DNA from 3 places in the Micrococcus sp. Mcc89 genome. Region 3 is predicted to be linked to each of the others. Evidence: predicted binding sites of a transcription regulator. Region 3 holds the regulator's gene; each other region holds the start of a gene.

What was found. The regulator LexA, encoded in region 3, represses DNA repair genes until DNA is damaged. The targets are predictions, from matches to a motif close to TCGAACANNTGTTCGA.
Region 1: the regulator LexA is predicted to act here: its motif matches at 1,466-1,481, upstream of NR072_RS00070 (DUF6504 family protein).
Region 2: the regulator LexA is predicted to act here: its motif matches at 1,261-1,276, upstream of NR072_RS06345 (DUF5131 family protein).

Annotation. Positions count from the first base shown of each region.
Region 1 covers NZ_JALJRI010000001.1:9,639-12,842, reverse strand. The annotation lists gene NR072_RS00075 (DNA polymerase III subunit alpha) at 1-1,012, opposite strand, end outside; gene NR072_RS00070 (DUF6504 family protein) at 1,009-1,335, opposite strand; gene NR072_RS00065 (DUF6318 family protein) at 1,780-2,505, shown strand; gene NR072_RS00060 (PKD domain-containing protein) at 2,979-3,204, shown strand, end outside.
Region 2 covers NZ_JALJRI010000051.1:84,095-87,298, reverse strand. The annotation lists gene NR072_RS06360 (DUF3263 domain-containing protein) at 1-69, opposite strand, end outside; gene NR072_RS06355 (hypothetical protein) at 110-685, opposite strand; gene NR072_RS06350 (ImmA/IrrE family metallo-endopeptidase) at 766-1,173, opposite strand; gene NR072_RS06345 (DUF5131 family protein) at 1,311-2,066, shown strand; gene tcmP (three-Cys-motif partner protein TcmP) at 2,038-3,204, opposite strand, start outside.
Region 3 covers NZ_JALJRI010000030.1:34,360-37,563, forward strand. The annotation lists gene NR072_RS04145 (ATP-dependent DNA helicase) at 1-1,224, shown strand, start outside; gene lexA (transcriptional repressor LexA) at 1,273-1,989, opposite strand; gene NR072_RS04155 (LysM peptidoglycan-binding domain-containing protein) at 2,283-2,657, shown strand; gene NR072_RS04160 (histidinol-phosphate transaminase) at 2,701-3,204, shown strand, end outside.

The DNA.
Region 1 (3,204 bases), on a different contig from region 3:
GCAGCACGTGCTCCGGGGGGCCGTCGATGCCGATGACGGCGGCCTCGGGGACGCGGGGCACGCCCCAGCCGAGGTCGGTCTCGGGGTCGAGCGCGCAGGCCTCGGCGAGGCGGCGGGTGGCCTCGAGCAGGGGGGCGGGGCGGTCGTCGGCGGCGGAGGCGACCTCGTGGGCGATGCGGTGCATGGCGGCGGTGGACTTGAGCCAGCCCTGCCCGTTGGGTTGCAGGTCGTGGAGGGCGTCGAGGGAGCTGAGGGCGCGGACGGCGTCGAGGACGTCCGCGGTGGCGGCGCCGTCCGGGGCCGCGTAGCGCACGGCGTTGGTCAGGACGGCGGGGATGCGGGCCTGGCGGGCGGCGCGGAGGGTCTTCACGGCGTGCCCGGTGTCGAGGCGGCGGCCGGGGGCGGAGAGGTGGGTGACGACGTCGGCGTGGGGGCTGCCTGCGGGCAGGGCCGCCTTCCAGCGGCGCAGGGCGGCGAGGCCGGCCGCGTACCGGCGGCGGGCCAGGTGGCGGCCGACGTCCGAGTCCGGGCCGAGGAGGACGAACAGCTCGGGGGTGGGCGGGTTGTCCCGGTTGGCGGCGGTGGGGACCCGACCGGCCGCCGCGGCGGCGAGCTCGGCGACGCTGGCCCCGGGGCTGCCGCCCGCCGCTCCCCCGGTGGTGCGGGCGTGGGCGGCGGAGACGAGCTCGCACAGGGAGCGGTAGCCGGAGCCATGACAGCCTCCTCGGGCGAGCACGACCACGCGGCCGGCGTCCTCGTCCTCGCTCCACCGGACGGCCAGGTCCACGCCCACGATCGGGATGATGCCGTGGCGCAGGCAGGCACCCACGTGTTTGGCCATGCCGTAGAGCCCGTCCCGGTCGGTGCAGGCCAGCAGGTCCATGTCCGCGGCCGCGGCGGCGGCCACGAGGTCCTCGGGCCAGCTGACCCCGTAGTGGGCGCTGAACGCGGAGGCGACGTGCAGGTGGGCGAAGGGTGCGGCGGTGCGTCCGGCCGCGGTGGCCCGGCTCATGCCGACCGCCTCAGGTCCTGGGCGTGCTCGTGGACGCGCACGAGCCGCCACCGGCCGGAGTCCAGGTGGTGGGCGACGTCGAGGGTCTGCAGGGGCGCGGCGCCGGCCCGGGCCAGGCGGACCTGCAGCCGCCACATCTCGTGGTCGACGAGACCGGCGCCGCGGCCCTTCTCCGCGCGGACCTCCTCCGCCCACCAGCGGCGCCGCTCGAACCAGCGCACGGGGCGCTCTGCGAGGACGTAGTCCCGCCCGTTCCAGCGCAGCCCCTGCGGGGTACCGTCTGCCCCGCACTCCACCGCCACCGACTGTGTGAGGACTCCCATTCTGCTTCTCTCCCTGTGCACTGCTGACCGGACCGACGACGGGGTGCCGTCGGGCGATGGGAGCGCGGCCCGTCCGGCGGACCGGACGCGGGGAAGAAGTGGGAAGGTGGGGCCGCACCCCCGATCGTACTCGAACACGTGTTCGAATGCGATGTGTGCGAAGGTAGGGCGCCCGCCGGACACGTTAAGGACGCATCGCCCCCGGGATGGGAGGGACCGAGTCCTGGCCGCGGACCTCGACCCGACCCTGGGGCGCACATGCACGAGAAAATCGTCTCTTGGGCCGGAAGAAGTGCGCCGGCACGGTCCTGTGGACAATGCGAGCAGGACCACAATCCGCCTGCGTATACTCCGAACCAACCGGGCCTCGCCTGCCACGGGCACCGCGCTGCGGGATCAGCGCGGGAGGCGCGGACACACGACGGACGTCCAGTTGGAGGGGAAATGTCTCTCACCGCACCCGGGCGCGCCCTGCGCCGCCACCGATTCGCCCAGGCCGGCACGCTCAGCGTGGCCTTGGCGCTCGCACTGACCGCCTGTGGCGGGCAGTCCGAGCCCGCCGAGTCGTCGACGACGTCACCCTCGTCCGCCAAGCCCGCCGTCGAGACGTCCGCGCCCGCGAGCACGAGCGAGACCGCGGGCGTCAGCTCATCCCCCACGGCCACGGAGAGCAGGTCCGGCGAATACGTGCCCGCATCTGCCGACGGTCCCGCTCAGAACGTGCCCAAGCCGGAGATGCCCGCCGCCATGAAGGAAGAGACCAAGGAGGGCGCCGAGGCGGCGATTCGCTATTTCTGGGACGCGCACTACTACGCCGAGCAGACCGGAGACACGGAACTCCTCGACTCTCTCTACAGCGAGTATTGCGAGTTCTGTTCGGTCCGTAGCGACAGCATTGATGGAATTTATAAGGATGGTGGCTGGTACACCGGCACGGAACCTCGAATTGACTCGATGCTCACTGCACAGTCGGAGAACGGGTACATCTCGACGTTGCTCATCACAACTGAAGACGGGACCGGGTATTCCAGTGATGGCTCCATTCCAGAGGACGCCCGAGTCGCACATGCGTCGAAGCAGCCCTGGCTAGTAGAGGTCTCCTACGACACCAACAACGGCCGCTGGGTGATTGATGAAATGACCTACGAGGGTGGAGACCCGTCTCAATGAAGCACCAGACACTGATTGCTATGGCAGCGGCTATCACGCTAGCTAGTGTCGGAGCGACAGGCGCCTGGGCTGTCACTTCGCCTTCCTCCGCCACCTGCAAATCAACGAATATCAATTATTCCGCTCGATCAGACTCTTTTAATGGAACGTCTCACTGTCGTAATGAAAAAAGGCCTGATCGCAAAAGTGCTGTGACCGCGGGGAGCAGGAGTCGAGACTCTGGCAGAGACTCCCACCTAGAGCACAAGACGGTCAGTGCATGCTTCTCAGGGCAGCTGGGCAATCCGGATTTCGAGAGCTGCCGAGAGCAGGAGGACAACTTCTGCCCCGAGGGTTCATGGATCCGGGCGCAGACCATAGACACCCGTCAACCTGATGCGAATCCCGTCTATGGCGCCCCCAAATGTTGGACGGCCAAGGCCTCCAGCAACGGCGCCCCGCCCGTCTCCATCGACGAGGTCCGCACGCTCCTCGTGCTGGAGCCTGAGATCCGGTCGGACAATGGCGGACGCGGGATCCGCAATGCGGAGACGAACTTCTACGCAGACGCCGAGACGCGCACGCTCGTCACCACCCTCAACGGGGTCGAGGTCGAACTCCGCGCCACGCCGGTGAGCTTCCACTGGGATTACGGGGACGGGTCCCCCACCAAGACCACCTCGGTCGCAGGCCAGAGCCAGCCGGAGTTCAACGTCCCCA
Region 2 (3,204 bases), on a different contig from region 3:
CTGCAGCGCCATGTGGTCACGAACGGACAGGTGGCCGGCGCACGCGGGCGCCTGGGTGGTGGTGGTCATGTCGGGACGGTACGCCCGGGGGTGGACGTAGTACGTGGGATCAGCGGTCCGTGATGGTGGCCGTTCCGCGGTACTCGTCGTCGCCGGTAAAGGTCACCGAGCAGGAGTACCGGTGCCCAACCGTGCCGCCCAACGCGTTCTCCGCTTCGACCGCTCCGGTCACTGTCCATGCCTTCGGCCCCCCGGATGCCGTCTCGCGGGAGAACTTGGCGGTGCTGGGGGCGCGCAGCTTCTCCTTGACGAGGGTCTGGCAGGCAATCTTCGCGTCCCACTCCTCCGGCTCGTCAGGGCTGGCGTTGCTGAAGGCAGAGAAGATTGCCCACGCGAGCAGTGCCATCACGGCCACGAGGGGCCAGAGGCAGCCCGCGACGAGCGGGTTGCGCCCACGCTCCAGGGTGGCGGGCGTAGTGCCGCCGGCCCAGTCCTTGAGGGTGTAGCCCGCGGCGCGCAGCTTCGCGCGCACGTCCTCGTCGTTGTCCGCGGCCTTGAGCTCCCGTACGGTCTCGCCGCGCTGGTTCTTCACTGCGATGGTGCGTAGGCGTGCGATCGTCTTGCCGTCGAGCAGCTCGTCTCGCCCCTCTGACACTTCCGCCGTGTACTTGGTCGTCTTCGCCATGTCGCCCTCCTTGGTGGTGCGCCCTGCGCGGCGCGTTGCCTTGATTCTGACCTAGCCGATGGCCCCCGCCTAGCAGGCGCTCAGGCAGAGTGCTCGGTGGCCAACGCGGCGAGATGCTCCCGCTCGGTCCGGGTGAGGCCGGCCAGTCGGTCGGTAAGCACGAGCGGGGTCACCCACAGTTCGTCGGCGAGCTCGTCCAGGCTCATGGACCAAGGCAGGGCGTCGGCGAGCTGCTCGAGCGTAATCAGCTGCCGGGCCGCGGCCGCGCGTACGGCGTGCTCGACGGCCGGCGGCTGGCAGCCGCGGTGGCCGTGCTCGAGGTGCACGAGCTCGTGGGTGAGCGCGCACCGCCGCTCGGCCTGCGTCATGCGGGGGTCGAGCCAGATCACCGTCGCGCCATCGGTCGCGGCTGGCGCCGTCGGGTGTGGGCGGGCCCAGACCACGACGACGTACGTCAGCGTGCGCAGCGCCCGCCAGGGGTGGAACATGCGACCATCGTCGTTGTGGGGACGGACACGGTATGGGTGAGCACGAGCTGGACTGTGGTGGACTGAGCGCGCCTGCGTGACAAAGGGTCGAACATCTGTTCGACTGGAGCAGGTCTTCCAGGGAAGGAGCGATCGCGATGGCGAACACCTCAGCGATTGAGTGGACCGAGGTGACGTGGAACCCCGTGACCGGTTGCGACCGCGTGGCGGCCGGCTGCGACAACTGCTACGCGCTGACCTTAGCCAAGCGGCTCAAGGCGATGGGTGCTGAGAAGTACCAGAACGATGGGAACCCGGTGACGTCCGGCCCCGGGTTTGGCGTCACCCTCCATCCGAAGGCCCTGGGCCAGCCCCGCTCGTGGAAGGCCCCGCGCGTGGTGTTCGTGAACTCCATGAGCGATCTCTTCCACGCCAAAGTTCCGTTGGGGTTCATCCGGGACATCTTCGACGTCATGCGCGAGACGCCGCAGCACACATATCAGGCGCTGACGAAGCGCTCACTGCGGATGGCCCGTCTAGCCGATCGCCTCGACTGGCCGGCCAACTTGTGGATGGGCGTCTCCGTGGAGGACGAGACTGTGACGGGCCGCATCGACCATCTCCGCGAGGTGCCGGCAGCGGTCCGGTTCCTCTCCTGCGAGCCCCTCATCGGACCCCTGCGGGATCTGGATTTGGCCGGCATCGACTGGGTCATCGCGGGCGGCGAGTCTGGTGCGAACCATCGCCCCATGGACCAGGCCTGGGTGGAGGACATCCGCGACCAATGCGTGTCTGCCGACGTGGCGTTCTTCTTCAAGCAGTGGGGTGGGCGGACGCCTAAGGCCAACGGGCGGCTCTTGGAGGGGCGCACCTGGGACGAGATGCCTACCTCCCGCGCCGCGCTGGCAGGATGACCGCGCGCCCATCCACCATGTCTTTGGTGTAGCCCTGGGTGATCCCGGCCTTCTGGAGATTCTTGATGGCCTGCCGTACCTCTGAGGCGCCTGCCGTGCCGAGGTGTTCGCCTAGCCAGTGGGGCACGTCGTCGCAGATCCGCACCGCCTGGCCTTGACCGAGGTGAGACGAGAGCCTCGTCTGGATAGCGGCGATGGCCCGGTTTCTGACGTCGGTCTGCTCTGCGACCACCTGCTGGTCGAACGTCTCCTGCAGGTCGAAGAGCGACCCCTGGGTGTCGTCGAGCAGTCCCTGGTAGTAGTTCTCGGAGTTGACCTGCCGCCACTTCCTGTGAGCCCGAGCCGCGGCGTCAGCGAAGAGCATGGGCGCAGCGAAGTGCTGGTAGAAGAGCATCAGCGTGAAGATCGGCCCCTCAGACGGGGTCCGGCGGATTGGGACGGAGATGACGTTGTGGGCGGTCTCTCCGGTCATGCGCTGCATGTACTCGCGCGCCACGTAGGAGGCGGCTGTAGCGGCGGAGGAGCTGTCGCCACTCACGTCAGCCTGCCGCCGAGCCTCAGCGAAGACCTCCCGCCACCACGGCCCACCAAGAAAACGGTCACCGCGGAGGAGGGTGACGGTCTCGCCACTTGAGGCGGAGGCTCCCTTCCGGACGATCCCTCCGATGCGCCACACGGTGGAGAGACTGAAGTTCAAGAGGACCTCGGTCGACCGCGCTGGCCGCAGGAGCAGCTTCGAGGCGACGACGTCGTACGGCAGGGCCGTGCCGAACGGGTCGAGAAAGAACAGAGCTGGGCGGGTGCCGATGTCGTTGAGGATCGCGTCGATCTGCTCCTCCACGGCGCCGTGGTGCAGATAGACGGGACCGGCCCCCTGCCCCTGCGCGGCGACCGCGTGCCGGAGGGTCTCCGCATGAGCCCTATCTCGCTCCACGAGGTGGATGTGCATGATGCGGTTCTGCGCTGCAAGCTTGCGTGCGATGTCCACCGCGTAGAGCGGCGACCCCTTGTGCGCGTCGTCGTACTGCCCCGCGCCGGCGTAGCCATCGACATAGGCCACCTCCCGAGGGGCCTTGCTAGCAACCTTCATGGCCCACGGTGTGAGGTAGTCCTCCAGCACCTTGAGCTTGAAGACCGC
Region 3 (3,204 bases):
CACGGCGCCGCCACCTCGCTGCGCCGTCACACCACCGTGGCCGTGGAGGACCTGATCGAAGCCGGGGCGGCCCTGGACCGCGCGTTCACGGACACCCCGTCCGGCCTGATCGCCGCCGGCCCGGACGAGGTGCAGGAGCAGGCCCTCACCGGCGTCCTCACGGCCGCGCGCCAGTGCCTGTCCGACCTCGGCCAGGACAAGGACAAGGAGGCCGACGCCGACGGCGGACGGCAGATGGCGCGCTCGCGGATCCTCGAGGTCCTCGAGGTGGTGGAGCGCATGCTCGCCGCCAGGCCCGAGGCCGACTTCCCCGAGGTGCTGTGGGCCACCCGCCCCGGCCACTTCGAGCCCGGCGTGGGCTGGCAGCCGGGGGACGAGACCGACCCGCCCCAGCTCTACGTGGCCCCGCTCTCGGTGGCCGGCAAGCTGCGGGAGGGCCTGTTCGGCAAGGCGACGACGGTGCTCACCTCCGCCACGCTCACCGTGGGCTCGGGGGAGCGCCGGTTCGACTCGGTGGCCGGCGACGTGGGCCTGGCCGGTCCGGACGCCCCGAAGTTCGAGGCCCTCGACGTCGGCAGCCCCTTCGACTACCCGCGTCAGGGGGTGCTCTACGTGGCCCGGCACCTGCCCCGGCCCGGCAGGACGGCCTCGCCGGAGTCCCTGGATGAGCTCGAGGCGCTCCTGAGGGCGTCGCGGGGCGGGGCCCTCGGCCTGTTCTCCTCGCGCCGGGCGGCCGAGGACGCCGCCGCCGAGATGCGCCGTCGGCTCGGGCCGAAGACCACGATCCTGTGCCAGGGGGACGCGACCCTCTCCGCCCTCGTGCGCCAGTTCGCCGAGGAGCCGGACACGTCCCTGTTCGGCACCATGAGCCTGTGGCAGGGCGTGGACGTGCCGGGGAACTCGCTGCGGCTGGTGGTGATCGACCGCATCCCGTTCCCGCGGCCGGACGACCCGCTCTCCCAGGCCCGCACCCGGGACGTCGCCCGGCACGGCGGCAACGGGTTCATGCGGATCTCCGCCACGCACGCGGCCGTGCGCATGGCCCAGGGCGCCGGGCGCCTCGTGCGCTCCGTGACGGACCGCGGCGTGGTGGCCGTGCTGGACCCCCGCCTGGCCACCGAGCGGTACGGCGGCTACATCACGAGCGCCCTGCCGGACTTCTGGCGCACCACGGACGGCGACGTCGTCCGTGGGGTGCTGGCACGGCTCGCCTCGGGCGATTGAGCTCGCTCGGCCTCGGGCCGTCAGCCCGGCCCGGTCGGAGGGAGCGGGTCAGAGCGAACGCAGGACCGTGACGACCCGCCCCATCACGGTGGCGTGATCGCCGAGGATGGGCTCGTAGGCCGTGTTCTGGGGGAGGAGCCAGGTGTGCCCGTCGCGGCGGCGGAAGGTCTTCACGGTGGCCTCGTCGTCGAGCAGGGCCGCGACGATGTCGCCGTTCTCCGCCGTCTCCTGCCGGCGCACCACCACCCAGTCGCCGTCGCAGATCGCGGCGTCCACCATCGAGTCACCCGTGACACGCAGCATGAACAGCTCGCCCTCGCCCGTGAGGCGTCGCGGGATCGCCATGACGTCCTCGACATGCTGCTCGGCCAGGACGGGGCCGCCCGCCGCGATGCGGCCGACCCAGGGGACCGGCACGCTGTCCGCCTCGTCCGTGCCGGTGTGCCACGCGGGGATCGTGGAGACCTGCGACGACGGCGCAGCGGCGGGGGAGGCGGCCTCGCCCAGCGGGGTGCCGTCCACGTCGAGCAGCACCTCGAGGGCACGCGGGCGTCCGGGGTCGCGCCGGATGTAGCCGTGCCGCTCGAGACGGCCCAGCTGGTGCGTGACGGAGGAGAGCGAGGCCAGGCCCGCGGCGTCGCCGATCTCGCGCATGGAGGGCGGGTAGCCGTGGTCGGCGATCGCGTCCCGGATGGTCTGCACGATCCGCCGCTGGCGGTCGGTGAGCGGCGCGCGCGCCGCCGGCTGATCGTCGGTGGTGCTCATGGCTGCCGTCCGTTCTCCCGGGGTGATGGTGGCCGGACTCGTGTTCCGGCGTCCGGCTGCCGTCCGGACGCTTACCGTGTCCGCCCCCGCTGGTTGCCTGTGTCCTGGCGATCCCCGGGGGCGTTCCGGGGCGTCCGTGCATCGCTTCGAGCCTAGAGGAGAGCCGCCTCTCCTTCAAAGATATGTTCGATCTCGTCGTGGCGTGTCTCGAACACCTGTGCTAGAAAGGGATTCGAACGGATTCGAACAGATGTTCGATCGCCTGGAGGGCATCCGCCCCGGAGGAGGACACCATGACGCTCACCACCGCCCAGTTCGCCGGTTCGCCCGCGACGGCGCGGCCGCGTCCGGCCACCATCCGTCTGACCCGCCGCGGCCGCCTCGTGCTGCGGGGGATCCCCGTGATCGCCGCGGCCGTGGCCGCCACGCTGGCGGCCGCCTTCTTCCTGGGTGTGCTGCTGTCGCCCGCCGCGGTGTCCGCGGACACCGCGGGACCGGCCACCCAGTCCGTCACGGTCATGCCCGGGGACAGCCTGTGGACCATCGCCGCCACGGTGGCGCCGGAGGCGGACGTCTACGAGGTGATCGCCACGATCGACGAGCTCAACGGGCTCGAGGGCCGGGCCCCCGCGCCGGGCGAGGAGCTGTTCGTCCCGGCCATGCGGTGACGCACGGCGGGCCTCGCCCTCCACGGTTCCTAGACTGGCGGCCATGACCGACCTCAGCTCCCTGCCCCTGCGCGAGAACCTCCGCGGCCTGAGCCCCTACGGCGCCCCCCAGCTGGACGTGCCGTACATGCTCAACACCAACGAGAACACGCATCCGGTGCCGCAGGAGGTCGCCACCGCCATCGCCGAGCGGGTCGCGGCCGTCGCCGGGGGGCTGAACCGCTACCCGGACCGCGAGTTCACGGGGCTGCGACGTGCGCTCGCCGGCTACCTCGGCCACGGCCTCACGGCGGACCACGTGTGGGCCGGCAACGGCTCCAACGAGATCCTGCAGCAGATCCTCCAGGCCTTCGGCGGCCCCGGACGGACACTGCTGAGCTTCCTGCCCTCGTACTCCATGTACCCGCTGCTGGCCGGCGGCACGGACACCGTGTTCGTGGACGGCGGCCGCGCCGCGGACCACACCCTCAGCGCCGAGCACGCGGCGGCCATGGTGCGGGAGCACCGTCCGCACGTCGTCTTCCTGGCCTCCCCCAACAACCCGACG